DNA from 2 places in the Dehalobacter sp. DCA genome. Region 2 is predicted to be linked to the other one. Evidence: predicted binding sites of a transcription regulator. Region 2 holds the regulator's gene; the other holds the start of a gene.
The links. Region 2 encodes CtsR, which represses protease genes until heat stress. Its sites were predicted from a motif close to AAGGTCAANNAAGGTCAAAT; they were not measured.
Positions count from the first base shown of each region.

Region 1: clpP (ATP-dependent Clp endopeptidase proteolytic subunit ClpP) is a predicted target of CtsR. The motif match lies at 5,897-5,916, and genes of this name have one in related genera.

Region 1 is NC_018866.1:2,758,022-2,769,611, reverse strand. It holds gene DHBDCA_RS13300 (CapA family protein) at 1-190, opposite strand, end outside; gene DHBDCA_RS13295 (citrate/2-methylcitrate synthase) at 426-1,808, shown strand; gene DHBDCA_RS13290 (IS4 family transposase) at 1,924-3,333, shown strand; gene DHBDCA_RS13285 (MGDG synthase family glycosyltransferase) at 3,813-4,949, opposite strand; gene DHBDCA_RS13280 (Hsp20/alpha crystallin family protein) at 5,145-5,594, opposite strand; gene clpP (ATP-dependent Clp endopeptidase proteolytic subunit ClpP) at 5,971-6,600, shown strand; gene galU (UTP--glucose-1-phosphate uridylyltransferase GalU) at 6,891-7,847, shown strand; gene DHBDCA_RS13265 (hypothetical protein) at 8,001-8,780, shown strand; gene DHBDCA_RS13260 (autorepressor SdpR family transcription factor) at 8,992-9,270, shown strand; gene DHBDCA_RS13255 (SdpI family protein) at 9,288-9,956, shown strand; gene DHBDCA_RS13250 (hypothetical protein) at 10,066-10,740, shown strand; gene DHBDCA_RS13245 (cell wall-binding repeat-containing protein) at 10,836-11,590, shown strand, end outside.
Region 2 is NC_018866.1:1,933,847-1,945,436, reverse strand. It holds gene DHBDCA_RS09395 (hypothetical protein) at 1-464, shown strand, start outside; gene DHBDCA_RS09390 (glycosyltransferase) at 633-1,766, shown strand; gene DHBDCA_RS09385 (hypothetical protein) at 1,839-2,627, shown strand; gene DHBDCA_RS09380 (CgeB family protein) at 2,670-3,731, shown strand; gene DHBDCA_RS09375 (class I SAM-dependent methyltransferase) at 3,720-4,349, opposite strand; gene DHBDCA_RS09370 (thioredoxin domain-containing protein) at 4,493-6,718, shown strand; gene DHBDCA_RS09365 (putative ABC transporter permease) at 6,777-7,199, opposite strand; gene DHBDCA_RS09360 (NUDIX hydrolase) at 7,291-7,893, opposite strand; gene DHBDCA_RS09355 (hypothetical protein) at 8,068-8,850, shown strand; gene DHBDCA_RS09350 (CtsR family transcriptional regulator) at 9,036-9,509, shown strand; gene DHBDCA_RS09345 (protein-arginine kinase activator protein McsA) at 9,524-10,048, shown strand; gene DHBDCA_RS09340 (protein arginine kinase) at 10,045-11,112, shown strand; gene DHBDCA_RS09335 (ATP-dependent Clp protease ATP-binding subunit) at 11,144-11,590, shown strand, end outside.

The sequences.
Region 1 (11,590 bases), 820 kb from region 2:
TCAGGATGTCGCCGACGGAAGCGATAGAGATATCCACATAGGAAGGCTCCGGCTCCGATTCCGGAAGCGGCGAAGGATCTGGAGGATTTTGAAAAGAAATCTGGTTGGCATATTGGTAGGCGATCACACCGCCCGCAATGAATACGGCAGCGACTGTGCAGAGGAGCATAATCAGGAGTCTTCTTTTCATAAGCTTGACCTCAAATGATAATTTATAATAATTTTTTGATCATAGAATTTTTGATTTATAGTCTGGCTTTGTTAGACTTGTCTGCGAATAGGATGGTCGCTCTTAGTCATTATAATACATTTACTTCAAAGCGAAAACGAATTATAATGACAGGAAGAATAAATGGAGAATGTTATCGCTGAAGGCTTGGTGCCAGCCGAGCTTTCTTTATGATTGATCCAGAGGAGGTAGGGAAATGGAACAAACAGAGTTCGTACAATTCGAACAATTTGAAACAAAAATGTTTAAAGAACTGACGCAGAAAGCGATAGACAGCAGTAAAATCAATCCTGAGCTATATAGTAAATATCAAGTAATGAGGGGCTTGCGCGATCTTGAAGGCAAGGGCGTACTCGTCGGTCTGACCGAGATTGGTGAAGTGCACTCCTATATCATAGACGAAGGAGAAAAGATTCCTGTTCCGGGAAGATTAACCTATAGAGGTATCGATATTAATGACATCGTCGACGGCTTTATCAAAGACGAAAGATACGGCTTTGAAGAAACGAGCTATTTGCTTCTGTTCGGGCATCTTCCGAACGCCGAGGAGCTGAAGGATTTTGAACAGGTGCTGTCGGCATATCAAAAACTGCCCGAGGACTTTGTCCGGGGTACTATCCTGAAAAGCCCGGGCAAGGATATCATGAATATGCTGGCCAGGAGCATCCTGAGCCTATATTCCTATGATGACAACCCCGATGACAATTCCATCGAAAATGTCCTGAAACAATGCATGAAACTGATTGCCTGGATGCCTTTGCTGGCCGTGTATGGCTATCACTCCTGTGCGCACTATCATGGAAACAAGAGCCTGTTTCTGCACAGTCCACTGCCTCATCTCAGCACAGCGGAAAATATTCTTCACATGCTCCGGCCGGACAGCAAATACACGAAGCTTGAGGCTGCCCTGCTGGATATTTCCCTGGTCCTGCATGCCGAACACGGCGGTGGGAATAATTCGACCTTTGTTACGCATGTCATTACCTCGACCGGTTCGGACACTTATTCGGTCATGGCTGCTGCTATTGGTGCTTTAAAAGGTCCCAAGCATGGAGGCGCCAATATTAAAACCTACAATATGCTTGAAGACATTAAACAAAATGTCACAGACTGGCAGGATGAGGATGAAATCAAGGCTTATTTGATGAAGATTATGAATAAACAGGCTTTTGACAGGTCTGGTCTAATTTACGGGATCGGCCATGCGGTTTACTCGATTTCTGATCCGAGGGAAGTCCTGCTTAAAGAATATGCCGGGAAGCTCGCCCAGGAGAAAGGTCTGGCCGAAGAGTTTGATTTATTCTGTAGAGTGGAAAGACTTGCTCCGGATATTGTCCTGGGCCATAACAAGTCAGGCAAAGTCATCAGTGCCAATGTGGACTTTTATTCCGGTTTTGTATATAAAATGCTGGGACTTCCGCTGGAACTGTTTACCCCGATCTTTGCGATCTCCAGAATGTCAGGATGGAGTGCCCACCGGATCGAAGAGATCGTGAATAATGGGAAAATCGTCAGACCGGCCTACAAGAGCGTTGTTCCAAGACGGGAATATATTCCGCCTGAAGTTTCGCACCCATAAAACAGCCGAAAATTCGGCTTAGAATAAGACGAAAAAACGATAAAAATCCGCATGAACACTAGGTTTTTGGTATAATAAGATGCTACTCCAAATCAACCAAAAATGAGGTGTTATCATGCGGAAACCTGTCAAAGAAATTGAAAACGTACTCCAAAATCACGGCTATTCGATTAACAATATTATATGTGAAGTTATGAAGACGTTCAAGCTTAAAACGCTTTGCCGCAAAGTTGGTTTTCTGAAACAGGATGGTTACAGTTCCGCGGAAATCCTCTCACTAATGTTGATGTTGCCCCTAATGTTACTGAAAAGTGTCCACGCGTTATATAAAAGCGATTTCCAAAAGGTTACTACTATGAAGAAAGATTCCATATATCGACTGAAGAACAATGAAAAAATGCCTTGGAGAGCATTGCTGATCGGTATATCCAAACAGTTTCAACGATTGGTTAATCCTACGAACGAAGTGGATGAAAAGTCCGCTTTCATTCTAGATGATACAACTCTTGCTAAGACAGGTCGAAGAATTGAACAAATGACCCAGGTGTTTGACCATGTTGCAGGGAAGAAAGGTAGCAAATTAGGCTTTAAAAATTTAACCCTTGGTTTCTTCGATGGTAAAAGCCTCACGCCTATAGACTTCACTTTACAAGTGGAAAAGCCCTTAAAAAAGGCAAGGCACCGTAAAGAACGGTTCAAAAAGCAACGAGACCCCAAATCTGCTGGGGCTAAACGGATCAGAGAATGCCATGTTAGCAAAATTTCGAACGGTCTGGATATGATAAAACGGGCGGTAAAACAGGGGTTTAAGGCTAAATATGTCCTGGTTGACAGCTGGTTCAGCAGTTACGAGTTCATTCAAACGATTCGAGGATTAGACAAAAAATCGATGCATTTGGTCTGTGGTGTTCGGCAAGATACGAGGAAGTATCGCTACAAAGAGACTTCCCTTAATGCCAGCCAATTAAAATCGGTCCTCAAAAGTGAGGGAAACGAAAAACGCTGTAGGAAACGGAATATCCGTTATTTCGAAGTCCTTGTTGATTATGAAGGAATCGGACAAATCAAACTGTATTTTTGCCGGTTTCCCTATCAAAAGAAATTTAGACTGTTCCTCTCGACGGATATATCTCTTAGTTTATTGAGTATGTTGGAGATTTACAGTATCCGTTGGACCATCGAAGTCTTTTTTAAGGAAGCCAAGCAGCATTTGAAGCTCGGGACTTGTCAATCGAGGGATTTCGATGCGCAGATTGCCCATATCACGACCTGCTATCTCCTCTATACACTCCTAGCCTATTTTCGACGAGTAAACGCCTACGAATCCTTAGAAGGATTATTTGCGGAAATCAAGGACGAACTCATAGAGAAGAATGTAGCGGAGCGGCTCTGGGAATTATTTGATGATTTGCTGCAAGTGGTGATCACCAGCATCGCCAAGTCTGGTTTAGTGGACATTTTGGAATTTAGGAATTCCAGTGAATATGAACATTTGAAAGAACTATTTGTAGAATTCTTTTCTTAGTAATCAGCTTATAGCCCTTAAAAATGCCAGTTAATCGGTAATAATCAGAAGGAACCACTGGCATTAGGATACCTTTAAATTAGAGATACAAGGGTTTTGAGGGGTGCGAAACTTCAGATTCCGCTTTCCGGCAGGAATTAGATAGAGATTTTAAAGAAATACGCGGAAAAATACAGGACAATCTTCAAAAATAAATGATTACATAAGACCAGAGACTAGGCTAATGCAATGTACATCCGGCGACAAGCGGAGCACGGATTGCGCAGCGCGGCAGTTTGCGCCATGGAGGGCGCAACTGCCGAAAGCGGTTGTACATTGCATAGCCCTACCTTTTTTGGTTTCTTGTCTTTTATTAAACTATTATTTATTAGATTCGGGATAAATAATATGGCATAACTGGCTTTCTTTAATATTAAGAAGGCGGTGTCGCCAACTACTTTAGTAGTATTGCGCACCGCCTTGCTTTTTGCTTAGAAAAATTAACTTTGATGTGCTCTCTGATATTCTTTGACTTGAGGGCTTTCATACAGCAGCTGATCAGCCAACCCTACGATACTGCCTGGAGAAAGCTGTCGGGCCAAGTCCGAAGCATTCTTACGCATTTCTTCAAGTAAACCGGGATTTAGACAGAAACTGTCGATCAGGGGATTAAGTTCGGAGATCCTTGATGTTCTGACAGCAACACCTGCTTTAACTAGAATCTCAGTATTTTCTTCTTCCTGTCCCGGAATAAAAAATGGAATAATGATGGGAATATTTTTATTGATCGCTTCTGAAACAGTCAGACCGCCGGGTTTTGTAATAATCACATCGGACTGGTCCATCAGGTCATAGATGTTCGATGTGAAACCGTAAATGACGACATCTTTGTCGTTAAAGGTACCTGCATACTTTTTCGCAAGATCAGTCCAAAGCTTGCGATTGCTTCCGCATACGACCAGGATGCGAAGATGATGCCGGTTCTCCATAAGCGTTTTCAGGCATTTTCTGATATAGGGGATGCCCATGCTCCCACCCATGATCAGCAGTGTAAATACGTCATTATTTCTGATAAGGCGGGGCTGGCGAAATTCTTCCCGTACCGGAATACCGAAAATGTGTATTTTGTTTTCAGGAACACCTTTTTCCGTAAGCGTATCTTTGGTGTAAGGTGAACCAACAATGTAGGCATCAACAAAACTATTCACATAAAACTGATGGGCCATATAATCTGTAACCAGCGAAATAAAAGGCAGATTTAAGCGTCCGGATGCTTTTAAATAGGAAACAACACCGACATGAAGAGGATGGGTGGTAATAAGCAGGTCGGGCTTGTACTCCTGAATCAGCTGTTCGATGACACTATCCATGGCCCTGTTTAAAATTCTTTTGACATTTTTATTTAAGAACTCGTTATAGGTAATCTTATATAGTTTACCGTACATTTTCGGTAATCTTGTTGCGAGTATATGATAACCGTCATCGATAAGGGCTTCCATGATCCAGCTTTCCTCTTTTTTTAAGGGTTCTACAATCCGGACGGAATAGCCTGAAGCTTCAAGCTCCTTTTTCAGACAGTCTGCGGCCTGATTGTGTCCGTGTCCTGTAGACGCAGAGAAAATCATTACTTTAGGCACGAATATTCTCCCTTCAAATAAAAGCATAAGATGTGAAAGTTATCCTTATACATTATAACAGTTTATTGTCGATAACCAACAAAAATTTATTTATTATTTTTTGGCAAATAGGAATAACCACACAAGCAATCTTCTGGCAGGAAGACATACTTAAACGACCTTATGATAGTCTATGGGCCACAGTTTCGCGATCTACTAATGCTGAAACTCAATCTGCACAGACTTTTTCTCCCTGCTGTCTGTCTTGGGCAGGAATACATTCAAAACACCGTTTTTATAAATTGCCCTGACATTATCAATGGAAACGGCCGCCGGAAGAGAGACGGAGCGGCGGAATAGACCGGTATACCTTTCTTTTTTGTGTAGGCGATCTTCCTGAATCACGTGCTGTTCGCGGTTTAAAGTGCCGCTGATGGTTATCATGTTGTTTTCAATCTGAATGCTTACATCTTCTCTTCTTTGCAGTCCTGGCAGATCGCAGGAAACAATGATCTCTTCGTCGGTTTCATAGACGTCGGTAAATGGAACGGCCAAGCGCGGAGCGAACTCGTCTTCGAAAAGATCAAACGGCAGACTATAAAGCCTATTGATTTCACGGCGCAATTGATCTGCATTCCGCATTGGACGGAACGGTAAAAGATTCATACTTTTCAAGCCTCCAGTACATTTATGGGATTGATAAATTGACGCTGGAATTGTGGCCCCCAGACCTCATTTAGGGTAATCAAGCTTGTATGAATGATTTGAGCAGGGAATTTGAGAACGTCGTACTAGGATTATTTTAACCGGAAAGATGATATGTATTCTGTTCGGATGTTTAGACAAACGCACGATTGGTAATTAATCAAAATAACTATGAAAAAAATCATCATAAGAAAAAAATTATTATTAAGAAAGAAATCAATGATAGAACATAAACAAAGAAATGACCAAAATTTGCCCAAATTATTTGACCTTTATTGACCTTTGTAATAAAATAGAGACATATCAAAATTAACAATCAATGATGGAGGGAATAAATATGAGTTATCTTATCCCGATGGTAGTTGAACAAACGAATCGCGGTGAACGTTCTTACGACATCTATTCTAGGCTCCTCAAAGACCGTATTATTTTCCTGGGTGGAGCAATCGATGATAACGTTGCCAATGTTGTCGTTGCGCAATTGCTTTTCCTCGAGGCGGAAGATCCTGAAAAGGACGTTTTTATCTATATCAACAGTCCCGGAGGGTCCATTACTGCCGGGATGGCCATCTACGACACGATGCAGTACATCAGGCCTGACGTACAGACCATTTGTATTGGAATGGCTGCCAGTATGGGTGCCTTCCTGCTTGCCGCCGGCACGAAAGGTAAGCGTGCTGCCCTGCCGAATGCTGAGATCCTGATTCACCAGCCGTTAATTGCCGGGGGAGGTTTATCGGGGCAGGCTACAGAAATTGAAATTCACGCCAAACAGTTGCTGAAAACGAAAAACAAAATGAACAGGATTCTTGCCGAAAGAACCGGCCAGCCTTTGGACAAAGTCGAGCAGGATACGGACCGTGACTACTATATGTCCGCTGAAGAAGCTAAAGAATACGGGATTGTTGACCGGGTACAGGAAAATGCAGCATTGCCCGAGCAAAAGAAGAAAAACCCGCTAAAATAGAATCTCTTAAAAAGTTTTAATTTTCATAAAAAACCCTGAAGAAAATCCTGGATATCGAAAACGCCTCATTTGAGTAGTCATTTGAGGCGTTTGACGTCCACGGATGGACTAATGCCGCGGTTCCATGGAGGGAAAGGAGCGGCAAGTCCACGGATGGACTAATGCCGCGGTTCCATGGAGGCAAAGGAGCGGCCATTAAGAAAAAAACATAAAAGTAAGATAAATTCGGCATACTAAACTCGGATTGTTCAAAAACAACCAAAGCAACAACAAAAAAAGGAGGAAAAATCTTGCAGAAAATTCGTAAAGCAGTCATACCCGCGGCTGGATTGGGTACAAGATTTCTTCCTGCGACCAAAGCTCAACCCAAAGAAATGCTGCCAATCGTAGACAAACCGACCATTCAGTACATCATTGAAGAAGCGGTTCAATCCGGTATTGAAGATGTCATTATTGTCACAGGAAGAAACAAAAGAGCCATTGAGGATCATTTTGACCGTTCTGTAGAACTTGAACTATTTCTAAAAAACGGAGAAAAGTCCGAATTGCTCGATATGGTCAAACATATTGCTGAGATGGTCGATATCCATTATGTCCGCCAAAAAGAAGCTCTGGGGCTTGGTCATGCCGTATACAGTGCCAGAAGATTTATTGGCAATGAGCCGTTTGCCGTTCTTTTGGGAGACGATGTGATCTATTCGGATGAGCCTTGTCTGAAACAAATGATTAGGTACTACGAGCTGTATAACAGCAATCTGATTGGCGTACAGGAAGTACTGCCGGCAGAAGTGTCCAAATACGGGATTATTGATGGCAGCAGAATATCTCCGAGACTGTACAAGGCGGAAGCCATGTTTGAAAAGCCGGCCCCGGAGGAAGCGCCTGATATTCCGCTTGCGATCATGGGCCGGTATATTCTTAATCCGGAAATTTTTGATATCCTCGCGGAATTGCCTCCGGGAAGAAATGGAGAAATTCAGCTAACGGATGCAATTGCGCAGTTGAGCAAGGTTCAGGATGTGTATGCCTACAATTTTGAAGGGAAAAGATATGATGTCGGGGACAAACTTGGTTTTGTCAGAGCAACCATTGAATTTGCGTTAAGACATGAAGAAATTGGCGAAAGCCTGATGGATTATCTGACCGATATCGTCAGCCGGTATCAGAAAGAAGGTCAGGAGCTTCGCCTGCTTTCAGCAGGCAATAATTTGGACAAACTTTATGATATTAAGAAGAATTACAGTTAACCGGGTAAGTAAATGGATGCTGCCCGGAAAAAACGGCGGAAAATAAAGTACTTTCACAGAAAATAGGTTGTTTACTATCCTCAATGTGACAAGCTTTTCTCTTTGCTATTGGTAATATTATACAGAAAATACCTATAGTAAGGAGGAAAAAGGATGAATTTCAGCCGCAAAAGCATCCTAACTCTTGCAGGGGCTGTTGTTCTGGCGGGGGTAATCATTATTGGCGGAATTTATGGGCCCACTGCCTGGAAAGTATTCCGTGGCCAGGTAGTTGGACCAGAGGACCAAGTGGTTATCCAGACGCCGCCGGTCAATTATGCCGGTGGAGAGACGGATGCTGATCAGACCACTGCTCAGGGTGAAGACAGTACGGTTTCAGCCAATACCGGGGGAACACCGGCTGCAGAAAGTACTACAGGAGATACCGTTACAGCACCCAATCAGGCTGACGGCACAGACAATTCTGCCAGCAGCACGAATGAAGTCAAAAAGTACAGGGAACCGGATCTGAGTCTTTTGAATATTGCGCCTTCGCTTGAGGAGTATTTTGGCGAGGGAGCGCTAAGCGATGCATCCAGGACTCTTGCCTTCGGAGCCGCCTGGAACATCCACCAGTACACGGATGGTTATCTGTACGGTGTCACAGCAGGGCCTCAGATGAACGAACAGGATATTAAGAAGTACATTGTTTTCCATAAGACCTTATGGGAAAAGCAAATGGAAAATGAGGTCAATTCCAGTCAGGCGTCAACCTTTGATGTGTATCTCAGAAATCTTCTGAACAGAGGGATCGATGCCTTTGACAGTAAGGACAAAGTAAGAATTGAACAATTCCATCTCGAGATTCATGATTTGGACGCGCATCTGCTGCGGGATGATATGAGTTCCAAGGTTTACGGGGCAACTCCTTTTGCCACGAAACGTTCTGAATAGCATTCCTAATGCATTGATAGGTGCCTGAAACAACATTTGAAGAGCTTCTAAAAAAGTTATCCTGTCTCAAACCTCCATGAGATTAGGATAACTTTTTTGATCTTTAAACGTTGACAATTCTAACAAATCATGTACAATAATAAATACTTAGATAATTGTCTAAATATCTAAATATCTAAATATCTATTAAAATTAAGGAAGTGGATCACAAATGTCGCCGTATAATGATACGTTTAAAGCTTTGGCTGATCCGACCCGAAGAGAAATGATCCGCTTTTTGAAAGAACGAAATATGACGGCAGGGGAAATTGCAGATCAATTCAAGATCTCCAAACCAAGCATCTCCCATCATTTAAATATTTTGAAGCAGGCCGGGCTGGTTACAGATGAAAGAAAAGGGCAGACCATCGTCTATGCATTGGATACCTCTGTGTTTGAAGAAGTCATGCGGATGATGTTTGATTTGTTTTCCAGAAAAGATGAATCATAAGAAAGGGTGCTGGTGCAATGTCGGAGAATAAAGAATTATGGATGCGCAGAATGCTTATTTTTGGCAGTCTGATGGTTCTCATAAGTTTGGCGGTTAGCTTGGTCGTTTATCCCCGTCTCCCGGATAAAGTTCCGGTGCACTGGAATGCAGCCGGAGAAATCGACGGCTGGGGCAGTGCTTTTCAGGGAGCTTTCCTGTTTCCGCTGATGATGGCAGCTATGCTGATCCTGCTCGTTTTCCTTCCGAAAGTGGATCCTAAGAAAAAGAACTATAGCCGGATGAGCAAACCGTATACCATCATTGTGCTTGTCATAATGCTGTTTTTTATGTTGATTCATTTTGGCTCGCTGGGCACGGCGCTCGGGTATTTTAACAGCTTTCCTTCCTTCATTCAATTGGGAGTCGGTGCCTTGTTTGTAATTATTGGGAACTATATGGGCAAACTAAAGCATAATTACTTTGCCGGAATCAAGACGCCATGGACGCTGGCCAATGAGCAAGTCTGGTACAAAACGCACCGGATGGCAGGACCGCTCTGGGTCATTGGCGGACTGATCTTTATGGCGGCAAGCTTCCTGCCTTCCCAGTTTCTGACCGTCACAGTGATGATTGTCATTGCAGTCCTGCTTATCGTTCCAATTGGATATTCTTATTGGATCTTTAAGAGATTGGATAAGGAAGAATAGGTCCACAGTCCTGTAATAAAAACAGGCTGAAGTATGTTTAAAATCCCCGCAGAACGGATAGAATGGAAATAGTTACCATTCTATCCGTTATTGAGGGGATTGTGATTTTATGCGTAAAAAATTTTGGTTGATTACAGTACTGGTATTTGTTCTGGGGGTGTGCCTCGGCGCAGGAGGACACTTTTTATGGTCAACGACATTGAACCCGGAAGTAAATTCTCCGGCTGAAAAGGACAACGCAGCCAAAGTAGGCACCGTTCAGAGCGGTGATGCTGTTCAGAATGTTCTTCCGGACCTGTTTGCCGAAGGAAATAGCATTGTTGATGGTATAGCTGATGGTACAAATGACGGTACAAATAACAGTACTGACGAAAGTACAAGTGCCTTGACTGAGGCAGAACAGGAAGCAATTATTGCACAGTATAAGCAGGGGCTGGGAATGCTTTTTGATGCCTGGAAAGCCAAAGATATGACTGCGTTCAGAACTGCGATCGCCAATGCTTACACTGGAGACTTGATGGAAAAGCATATCCAGAAGGCAGAAGAGTTTATTTCCAGAGGAATCGGACTGGATGTCAGCAACATCATTTTTGATGACGTGCAAATCGAATCTGCCGACAAATTCTCAGCAACAGTCAATGCCGTTTACTGTTACACTGCCAGAGATTATGACTTGGACGAGCAGTACCCGTTGGGGGAAGAGCAGGAACATCAGGTCCATGTCAGGGCAAACTTGATTAAAATTGGTCAAAACTGGCTGATTACGGGCGAAACGGCAATATAGCAGGCGGAGTATTGCAGGATTTAACTGAACGATGGCGAATTCTAGGAGATAAAAAAATTTTGTCTCCAAAAAGATTAAGACAGGGAGAGAAACAGATGTTCAAAAGAAAGCCAAGGGCGCTTGCGGTTCTGTTGATCGTATTGTTGGTTTTGCCGGTCTATAGTTCCGGTGCATCTGGGGCAGAGATTCAGACGTACCAAAATCCTGCCCTGGAAGTCATTGCCCAGAAGCTTGAAACGATTTCCAGAAGCAAGGGAATTCCGAGCGTACTGCTAAAAACAATTGCCTATTGTGAATCGGGTTGGAGACAGTTCGATCAAAATGGTGAAGTGGTAACCGGCAGCACCGACGGAACTTCGAATCCTGCCCTCGGAATCATGCAGATTACAAGTTATGATTCCGGAGATACCGAAGAAGTTAATAAGCTTAAATATGATATCGACTATAATATTTCCCGCGGCGCGGATCTGCTGAATCAAAAATGGCAGATAGTGCCGAAGATTGGTGATGGGGACCGCAACAAGCTGGAAAACTGGTATTTTGCGCTTTGGGCCTATCATGGCTGGTTAGCGTACAACAACCCGAATAATGCTGCTGCCAGAGGCGAGGTAGCTTATCAGGACGCGATCATTCGCAAAGCCGCGACAGCATATTTTCCGGGTTTGGTCGCGCCTGTCCAAATTACGCCGGTTCCCGCCGAACTTTTGCCGCTTGGCACGCGGCCGAGCAGCAGTCAGATCTGGAATACGCCTGAACCGTATACCCTGGGAGACTTAACTTCCAGCACAGTTGGCACAACTACCCGAATCTCAGGTCAGAACAGGATAGACACGGTCAATCAAATTGCCTT
Region 2 (11,590 bases):
GTATCGGCACCCTGGTCGAAGGTGTCTACACGGCTATTTATAGCCCGACCTTTGGTTTAGAAGAGATTAAAACCGAAGTATTCCAATTATTGAAACAAAGCTTCAGTAAGGATTTGACTACCGGTATTGCTCAAAGAGATAATCCGAATAATAATGATGATTTTTACGTCGAGGTTTTGAACAATACAGCAGCTACTGTCAGTGTAACGCTTTCGGTCTTTGATTATTCTTCAAGTACGGGAATTGCGGCCCTTGGGACGCCAACCCTACTGACCATTGCGCCAGGCAATGTAATAGAATTTGCTAGTTTGAATCTTAATGCAACAGTCTTGAATAGGTATGAGGTTACACTAACCAATGTCCAGGATGGAATCTATATTTGGTCGGCTTTCCGTCTCGCCAGCGGAGAATTGAGCCCGGCGAATACCTTCAGAGCGGGTGAATTTGTACCGCTTCTGCCCTAATAACAATAACACGTTGGCGGAAAGCTTCATTTCAGTCGTCATTAAATCAAATTCCGTTTTTCATCCGGTCAGCAATCAATACGCTGACCGGATGCTCATATCAAATAAGAATTGAAAAAAGTTCCTTATCGTTTGGCATTTGAATATAGTAGCAAAGAGGAGGGTGCTATGATTACCATCAGCTTATGTATGATCGTCAAAAATGAAGAAGAACATCTGCTCAATGTCCTTAATTGTGTGAAGAATATTGTAGATGAAATTATCGTGGTGGATACCGGGTCGGACGATAAAAGCAAGGAAATTGCTTGTTTGCACCAGGCTAGAATTTATGACTGGGAATGGATGGACGATTTTGCGGCTGCCAGGAATTTTTCTTTTGCCAAGGCTAGTATGGATTATATCTTGTGGCTGGACGCCGACGATATCCTGAAAAATCATGACCAGTTTGCCCTGATGCAATTGAAGCATGTGCTTAATCCCAATGTGGATGTTGTGCTGATGAAGTATTGTGTGAACACCGGGGTAATAGGAGATTCCATGTCAACCTTTTACCGGGAACGACTTGTTAAGCGGAGCAAGAATTTCCAGTGGCGGGAGCCGGTGCACGAGTACCTGGATTTTAACGGTGAAATTTTAACGACAGATATCTGTATCTGTCATACGGGAATAAAGTGCAATTCGCCAAGGAATTTGAGCATTTATGAAAAAATACTGGCTGAGGGGAAAAAGTTAAATGTCAGAAACCTTTACTATTTTGCGAGAGAACTTTTTAATTGCGGAAGATTTGCCGAGGCCATCAAAAATTTTGAGAATTTGTTAGACAGCAGTGAAGATATTATGCCCTATTATCTGGATGCGTGTATCCGGTTAGCCATCTGTTATGCTGCCCAGAACAATCATGACAAAGTGCTGGATTCCCTGCACAAAAGTTTTAAGTACGATATACCACGGGCTGAGGTTTGCTGCAGGCTTGGTTATTATTATAAGAGCAGAGAGGATTATAAAAAGGCCATTTTTTGGTTTGAACTGGCTACTAAATTGAAAAAACCAAACCAAACATGGAGCATGGTTGAATATGATTGTTGGGACTTTATCCCTTATACGGAGCTTTGTTCGTGCTATTACCGGGTGGGGCATCCCAAAGAAGCCTTATACTACAACAGCTTGGCATTGGAAACCAAGCCGGAAGATGCGATGAGCCTAAGTAACAAAGCTTTCCTGGAAGGTGTAATAAAAGGATCATCCTCTGTTTCAGCTGACGCATTGCATGAGTCGCTAAATTTACTGTATCCAAAGAGTTAATATTGCCAAGTAACAGATTCCAGAGTTTTGCATATTTTGTAGTACAAGTATCAAAAATGGAGGTAGAAAAAAATGGCATACCTTCCCGATCTTTGCAGTAGGTTGGGCTCGGCAGCTTTTACTGCGATCAATGACTCGGAAACCTTGACACTTGGCAGCAGAATCTATACGTTTTTAGATACTCTCGGAGCAACACCTCCCGCGGGAAATGTTCATATTGAGATTCAATCTGGATTGGCTGACACAGTAAAATTATTAGCCAAAGCAATCCGAGGCGAGGCGGATATCAGTATTCTATATGCAGCAGGCGAGAGCAATAACCCTGAATGCACAGCCTATTGGACAAGTCAGAGGTTTGCACTTGACGATGTCCAGGTGGTGGCAGGTCAGAATGTTTATATTGTGGAGAGAGAAGAGGATTCCAATACACCCATAACCCTGTCAACAACATGTAGCGGCTGTTCTCTGAACTCTTTAAGGCGTGCCGGCTTTTCAAGGTATTTTCTTGATGGAAACAATGCAACAGATGCCCAACAAAGTATAAGAGGTTCCTACCAGATGATTCTGCCAATAAATTTTGTTGGTTTTGCATATACAATTAATTGTATTAATAAAATTTATTGCTCGATGAGTTCTACAAGTTGTATTGAAATTGACTTATACCGGAGCCCTGATGAAGTCACTTTTACCAGAGTCGTAAGAAGTACGAGTTTTCCGGGTGCATCATATGGCGCGCTAATATGTGAAGATGTGGATTGTGATTCGATATCAGCAAATGAAGGCCTTTATTACCGACTTGGTACCGATGGAACTGATCCGACAAATTATATCGATATCAAATTCTCCTATGTGGCGGTGTAGTAACAGAACGACAATGGTCTTGTCTTGAAAGGGGAACAGTTGTTGAAAATTGCCTGCTTTTCCGCATCACCAATCATGAAGTATGGGCTGATGCCTGGTTTTGAAAAAAATGGAGAGGAAACAAAAATATTTCCTATGGCCTGTATGGGTGACGAAATGGTGACTCTGGAATTGGACGGACAGGTTATCCGCGTTCCCTATACCGAGCAGGATAAGATTAATAGCTATATTGACAAATGCATAGCCCGATATGGACCAGATTATGTCATCCTGGAAGGCTATCAGGGGGAACTGGCACTTGGCATTTCCATGGCCTGTGAAAAGTATGGCTGCGGGTTTATTTACTGGAGTATTGAAGATCCGGTGGGTTTTGCTAGAACACTGCCTATAGCAAAAATGGCCGATATTGTATTTACGACCGCTTTGGAGTGTATCCGTGAATACCGGAATCAAGGAATTCAGGCCCATCTCCTTATGTTTGGCTGCAATCCTGAATTCCACCGAAGCGGGGTATATAGGCCCCAGTGTGATCTGGATTTTGCGGTGCAGGCTAGTTGGTACAATTTTGCTTCCAGAATAGAGGGCTTTAACATTTTGTTAAAGCCTTTGCTGGGATTAGGTTATAAGTATCGCATTTGGGGGTACAATTGGGACAGTAATCCACAGGCCCGCGCTTTTCTAGGAGATAATGAAGACCATTTCGCCGGGATTTTTCCCAATGAGAAGCTGCCGGATCTATGTGCTTCTGCCAGAATCATTCTAGGATTTCAGTGTGATTCCTCCAGTATTACGCAGACCAGTATGCGGAATTATGAGGTGCTTTCTTGCGGGGGATTCTATCTTTGTCAATATACCAAGGCCAGTGCCTATATTTTCCGTGAGGGAACCCACCTTGAACTTGTCAGGGATAAAGAAGAGGCCGTGAGCAAAGTGTTATTTTACTTGGCCCATGACCAGGAACGTATCAGGGTTGCCCGGCTAGGGCAGGAGTATGTGCACAGAAGGCACTCGTATGAGGTCAGGGTTAGTGAGGATGTTCTTCCTTACATTGAACGGAGAGCAAGCATAAGGGAAACCGCTAAGATCAGAGAACTAAGGATCTGAATTGTTTTGTGCGGCTGAAAGCCTTTTATAGATCATTAACATTTGCTGGCCGCACCAGTATCCTTTGTCTTGGGAATTTATGATTTTCAAAAAGCATCTCCCAAAGCCATTGATTTCTAAGGGAAAACTGTTTTCTGAAAGAATAATCTGATGCTCAGGACAAATTGGAGGCTTTTCATTATAAGGAACTAGAAGTATATAATATTGGCCGGTACTTAAGAGATGTTGAGCAAATACTTCAGCCGGGTTCGGAAAGTGCTCAAGACAGTTGCTGGAGGTAATAACATTAAAGCGATCTTTTTGAGGATCGAGGATTTCCGAACGGAAATTGCCGGATGGGTAATCAGCTTTGCATTTTTTGACAGCGATCTCTGAAAAGTCCAGACCGGTCACATGAGCGTTTGGAAATCTTTTGCTAATCTCCTCAGCTCCTTGTCCCAGAGCGCAGCCCCAATCCAGGATAAAGGGACTCTCATCCTTAATGTATTTACACACTTCTTCGGGCAGATTGTCCAACAGTATCCTCATGAAAAATCTTGTCTGATTCTTTCCCCCCGCCGTTTCCCAATTAACATCAAACCGGCTGTCCCAATACTCTTTAGAGTTTATCGTCGTCATATTTTTGTCTCCTCCTCATTCGTGTAATAACAGCATATTCATCGTACAAAGCATTGTTCACGCTTAATATCAAATGATAAAAAACCTCAATGGGGAAATAATATACAAGAAAAGCTACACGATAAGAAAGGGGTTGATGCCAAATGAACGAAGTACACGGAAACGCAAACAGATTGGCAGGGGAAAAATCGCCATACCTGTTGCAACATGCATTGAATCCAGTGGATTGGTTCCCCTGGGGTGAAGAGGCCTTCCAAAAAGCCAAAGAGGAAAACAAGCCGGTATTCTTAAGCATCGGCTATTCCACATGTCACTGGTGCCATGTGATGGAACGGGAATCATTTGAGGATAAAGAAGTCGCCGCAATTCTGAACCGCAGTTATATTCCGGTTAAAGTGGACCGGGAAGAAAGACCGGATATTGACCAACTGTACATGACCTATTGCCAGGTGATGACCGGAGCAGGGGGCTGGCCGCTGACAGTGCTGATGACGCCGGATAAACAGCCTTTCTTTGCCGGAACTTATTTCCCAAAACACAGCCATTACGGACGTCCTGGTCTCATGGATATTTTGAGTCAGGTAGGTGAGCTGTGGCAGACAGAGAAAGATAAAGTCATCCAAACGGCAGCGGAACTTTACGAAACAGTTACCAGGCATTATCGTGGGGATAAAAACGCCACGTCTGCCGTGCCAAAGAACAAGCAAACCCTGCCATTTACAGAGAAAGAAAAAGACAGCGGTGATATAGCTATCTGGGGTAAAACCCTACTGGGCAAAGGATATGAACTGCTGGAAAACAAGTTTGATTCAAAATACGGGGGATTCGGCAGTGCTCCGAAATTCCCGGCTCCCCATAACCTGGGTTTTTTACTGCGGTATTCAATGGAAGAGCCACAGAGCAAAGCACTGGCGATGGTTGAAAAAACATTGGACAGCATGGCTGACGGAGGGATCTTCGATCATATCGGGTTTGGCTTTGCACGCTATAGCACAGACCATTACTGGCTGGTTCCTCATTTTGAAAAGATGCTCTATGACAACGCCGGTCTGGCCCTTGTCTATTTAGAAGCTTATCAGCGGACGAAAAACCAAAAATACCGCCGGGTTGCGCAAAATATATTCGGGTATGTTCTGCGCGATATGACTTCTGCGGAAGGAGGCTTTTACAGTGCGGAAGATGCCGACTCTGAAGGGGAGGAGGGCAAATACTATCTTTGGTCCAAAGATGAGATTAGAAAAACACTCCAGGATGGAATTGAATCCCTTCAAAAAGAAAGAGAGCTTAAAAACGGATTTAAACCTCTTTCTAAGCAAAAGGAAGAAGTGGCGGATATCTATTGTGATGCGTATGGCATAACGGATGAAGGTAATTATGAAGGAAAAAATATTCCTTCACGCATCTTTCATGTCGGTGTTGGGGACCTCACTTCCCGCTATAGTCTGACTGGAGACGAACTGGGCGAGATGTTGGACATTTGTAATACCATTCTGTTTTCAGCAAGAGAGAAAAGGGTTCGTCCGGCTAAAGATGATAAGATCCTGGTTTCCTGGAATGGTTTGATGATTGGGGCTTTAGCCAAAGGAGTGCAGGTGCTCTCAGGTGATCTCTCTTGGGAAAATGATAAAAAGAGTCTTCTTCTAACCGCAGAAAATGCCGCAGGTTTTATCAGAGACAAGATGTTTGATTCCCGCGGCAGACTGCTCGCCAGGTACAGGGAGGGGGAAGCAGGTATTCCCGGTTATCTCGATGATTATGCTTTTCTTGTTCACGGGTTGCTGGAACTCTATACGGCGTGCGGAAAAACAGAATACCTGGAGCAGGCGATATTTCTTCAGGAAGAGCAGGAAAAACTGTTCCGGGATGAAACGAACGGGGGATATTATTTTACCGGTTGTGATGCTGAGGAACTGCTACTCAGGCCTAAGGAGATCTATGACGGTGCAATGCCTTCCGGGAACTCAATGAGCGCCTGCAATCTAGGGAGGCTGTGGAGACTTACCGGACTGTCAAAATGGCAAGAACGGGCTGAAAAACAAATCAATTCATTCCGGACGACTGTTGAAGACTATCCTCCGGGATACACAGCTTTCCTTCAGGCGATCCAATACGCCTTAAATCAAGGCGAGGAACTGGTATTATCGGGATCTTCCGCTAATCAAACGCTAGAAAAAATGCAGACCGCCATTTTTAAGGATTTTCATCCATATGCTGCAGTGGCCTACAATGACGGTTCGTTAGGACAGTTAATCCCAAGAATGGATGATTACCCTGTCGGTAGGGACCTATCGGTTTACGTCTGCAGGGATTTTGCTTGCAGGGAGCCTGTAAATACCCCCGAAGAATTAGCAAAAATCCTCTCAGAATAACCCAGGCATACACATCCAGGCATCATTATATGGGTATGTCCTTGAGCTTGTTTACCGTTTACCTTTCTGAATATCTGTTTGTGAGTATAACGAAAGCATCAAGTTTACGGTGAACCCGCTCAAAGAGAAGGCCGCCGATAAACCATACCGGGGCATAGCTGAGTGTAATGAGTCCGTTTATCGCCAGCGGATCCGTATACCGCCAAGGATAGACCCCCAGAATTTTAAGTAGAAACAGACCGCTAAAATATTCTATCCCCCAGATTGCTGTGAGCCAAACGAGTCCCCTCAAAGGCCACCTCCATCCTGAAATTAAATCGTGTAAAGGTTCAAGAATAGCAGCGGAACCATATATAAAAAACATCCAAAGGTTGGTAAAGCCCATTAGCCGAAAATCCCCGTGAATAAGAGAATCAAGTCCTGTCCAGATTATTTCGAGGCTCCAGCCCATCAGCCCGTAAATTAAATATCGTTTTAGCATGATCATAGTTTGTGACAGGGAGGGATATTTTACTTATTGTAAAATATCCCTTAATAATCAGTACCACGGTTAACCCTAAATTTAATTATTTTTAGATTAAAGTGAATAGTTCGGAAAGCGCACCAAATACAGGGACTCCTTCTTTGTGAATTAGTCCTGGGAAAGGATTTTCTTTTCCGGTGTGTTCGATTGCTTTTGTGATCACTTCAAGACTCATCGGGGCGATAGGTAAATTACGACAATCTTCGAGCGAGTAGAAACCGGCCTGGATTACCTCGACCGGATCATGTTTTAATTGACCGCCCAGACCGCGAAGAAAGAAGACAATATAAATATTGTGTTTCACGTTCGGGATATCTTCAGGGTAATCGCGGACTGCCAGAATGCTTACAGGCTTCGACAGGATGCCGGTTTCCTCACGGACTTCCCTGACAACCGCTTGGGTAATTTTTTCATTCTGTTCTACATAGCCGCCGGGAATGGTCCATCTTCCTTTACCGGGGTTATGCGCTCTTTGGACGAGGAGTACTTTGTCGTCTTGAAGCAAAAGACCGCCTACGCCCAGGGAGTATTCCCCCCAGTGGATATAGTCACAGGCCGGGCAGCTTTGCCTCTTTTTGTCTTCAATTAGTTTATACTCCAGTGCGGCAGAACACACGGGACAAAACTTAAATTCCGGATAAAGAGACGGCATATGGTTCCTTCTTTCTCTAATCAAAGTTATTAATCCTATTTTATCCTGAAAAAGAGAAGATGCAAATTTTATCTAAATTGGGAAATACGGTACGAAGGATAAATAATTTCTTTGTAGAACTACTAAATAATACTTTAATCGACTGAATTTTCAACCTGTGGGGGAAATATAAGAATGAAAAATGATAAGAAAAAAGAGATTTGGCTTGATCCTGAGGAACTCCGGCAGTTGTTGGAGGGAGGCTTGTATTGGAAAGATATAGAGCCCAAACTGTCCGAAGAAAATGCGGAAAGCATCAGAAGGCAGTTTAGTCTTGAAGATGAGGCTGATATTAATGACGGTGATATTGACGAGTATGACCAGAACACCGGGGAATTTGACCAGAACAACGGAGAATATGGCCGGACGGCCGGGAAGTCTCCGGAAGAGGATCAAGCGGAAGCAGGTCCTGTTTTTGCCGGAGATTCGGATGAAGACAATGAGGAGATCAGAACGATTTTGCTTGGTGATCAAAATTCGGGGCAGGATGAACTGCAAAGACTGTTTATCTCCCAAGCGGCTTCCCTGGAAGATGATTTTAATGGAATAGAGCATATGAGCGAAATGAAAAATCCGGCGGAAACAAGTCCGAACAGCTTCAGCCCGCTTGCTGATACTGAGGCAGCGGATGATTTGAATAAAGCTGATGAAGCCTACAACGCAGAAGATACCGCTATGATCCCGAAAAGACCGGGCACTCTGGAGGAAACAGAAGTAGGGGCGGAAGAAAGAAGCCGCTTTTCTGATTTAAATAGTTATATCATGAACAGTAAAAATGACCCGAGTGCGGACGATGACGATGACCTAGATTTTGAGTTCGAACAGAAAAGCGGCTTTGGTGGACTAAAGCTTGTTATTTTTGTTGTGATTGTTGCAGCGGTCACCTTCGGTTTGTGGTATTTCTTTATCAGCGATTGAGGACTTTTCGTTAAGTACAGCAATGTTGAATTTTTTGTAGTCAGCGAGCATAAAAACCTATCTTCGGATAGGTTTTTTTAAATAAAATAGTTTTCAAAATCATCAAAAAGGGGTAAAATAGTTACAAAGGTCAAAAAAGGTCATAAAGTCAGCAAAGGTCAACATTAAAATAAGGATGGATGACGATGAGTAATTTGGCGGACAGAATCGAGGAGTACCTCAAAAAGATTATAGAGCAGGCCGAAGTTGGGTACATTGTCCTGCAAAGAGGTTATCTTGCTGATTTCTTTTCATGTGCTCCTTCCCAGATTAACTATGTTCTTACAACGAGGTTTACCGCAGAACGCGGCTATCTTGTTGAAAGCAGAAGAGGCGGCGGCGGTTATTTAAGGATTGTTAGGCTGGGACTTGATCCTGAGGGTAAATTCCAGAGACTCATGTCGGAACTCATTGGGGATGACCTTTCCCAGGATCGGGCCAACAATCTTGTGGACAGACTCAGAGAAGAAGATCTGTTCACCAAAAGAGAAGCAATCCTGGTAAAAACGATTTTTTCCGACCGGCTTTTGGTTGGAGTGACGAATTTGCCTTCTACGCTTAGGGCCCGTATGATGAAAGAAATACTGGCGAATATGTGCAGGGACGATGTTAATGATTGATCGGAGGGATAGCAATGCTTTGTCAGAACTGTCAACAACGGGAGGCTGTGGTTCATCTGACCAAAATCATTAATGGACAGGCGGCGCAGCTTCATCTTTGCCAGGAATGTGCGCAGAAAGCGCCTGGTACCGGCTTCAATCTCTACCCTGGCATGGTATCGGATTTTTTACAGGCATTATTTGGGGTAAATCCGGCAGGACAGTATGATCAGACGATCGTAGACAGCCAGCCCGGGAAATGTCCCGGGTGCGGAAGAACTTTTTCCCAGATACAGCAAGCCGGGAAAATGGGCTGTAGTAAATGTTACGATGAATTTGAGCCCCAAATGGAAATGCTCCTGCGCCGGATCCATGGAAGAGGGATGCATGTCGGGAAGGTGCCGGCAAGACGAGGCGCTTCGTTCCGAAACAAACAGGAAATAGTCAAATTGAAAGAACAACTCTTGGAGCTAGTAAAAGCAGAAAAGTTTGAAGAGGCAGCTATATTAAGAGACCGGATTAAAGAAATGGAGAATACTGTCGGAGGTGAGAGCAAATGACTTATCGGGAACTGCTTGCCAAAGACAGCTTCTGGATGAAGGATACCCCGGACATTCCGATTGTACTGAGTTCCAGGATCAGACTGGCCAGAAATATCGCGGACAATCCTTTCCCTCACGTAATGACCCATGATGATGCCGAAAAAATTGAAGCACAGATTTCCGGCGTTCTGGACGGTTTTACCGCTGAAGGGGAAAAGCTTGTTTATATTCCATTGAAAATGCTTATTCCGGTGGAGAAGAAGGTACTGATTGAAAAGCATCTGGTCAGCCCGGGTTTTAACGAGACTGAATATGCACGCGGTCTGGCCTTGTCCGAAAGCCATAAAATTGCAGTCATGGTCAATGAAGAAGATCACCTGAGAATTCAGGTGCTGATGCCGGGGAACAGCCTCAGGGAAGCTTGGCATCTTGCAGGATTGGTCGATGATCATCTGGAAGCGCATCTGGATATTGCTTATAAAGAAAAGCTTGGCTATTTGACGACTTGCCCCACCAATGTTGGAACCGGCCTGAGAGTATCCGTGATGGTTCACTTACCGGCCTTGGTGCTGACCAATCAGGTCCAGCAGGTTCTGGGTGCCCTGACTTCGCTTGGGTTGGCAGTACGCGGTCTGTACGGTGAAGGCTCCAGGCCCTTCGGAAATATCTTTCAGATATCCAACCAGGTTACTTTAGGTAAGAGTGAAGAGGACACCTTGACGCATCTTGATGCGGTGACGCGGCAGCTGATAGAACGGGAAGTCCAGATGCGGGAAGTTATTCGCAAAGAATCTCCGCTTATCGTCGAAGACAAAGTATGGAGGGCCCGGGGGACTTTGGAAAATGTCAGGATCCTTGAAACGGAAGAGATCTATTCACTTCTATCGGAGGATCGGTTGGGCATTGATATGGGCATTTTATCTAGAGTTTCTGCAGGTTTCGTATCTGTCTTGATCAACTCAATGCAGGGATGTCTGCAATATAATCTCAATAAGCAGCTGGATGCTTATCATATTAACGCAGAAAGAGCTAATTTTGTGCGTGGAATCTACCATCACAAAATGAGCGAGAATGTAAATTAAACGCCGATAGGTTTGGAAAGGAAGGATCAAAATGTCAAGAAAATTTACGCAAAAGGCAGAAAAAGTATTTATGCTTGCTGAGGCGATTGCCAAACGCATGGGCCATAAGATTATAGGGACTGAGCATTTTCTTTTGGCTTTGATTGAAGAAGGAGAAGGAGTTGCCGCGAAGGCGCTGACCGGGATTGGATTGGATCCTGACAAGGTAAGCGCAAAGATTACCCAGATCATTGGCGTAGGAACCCCTATCAGCGGAGAGGTCGGATTGTCTCCGCGAGTGAAGCGCGTGATTCAGCTTGCCACCGAAGAGGCTCAACGCCAGGGGGTCAATTATATCGGAACCGAGCACATTCTGCTTGGCCTGATCATTGAGGGAGAAGGAATTGCTGCGAGAGTCCTGGCGGATCTTAAGATCAGTCCGGAAAAAATATGGGAGCAGGTTGTAGAGCTCCTGGGAGGAGAAACCGAAGGCACATCA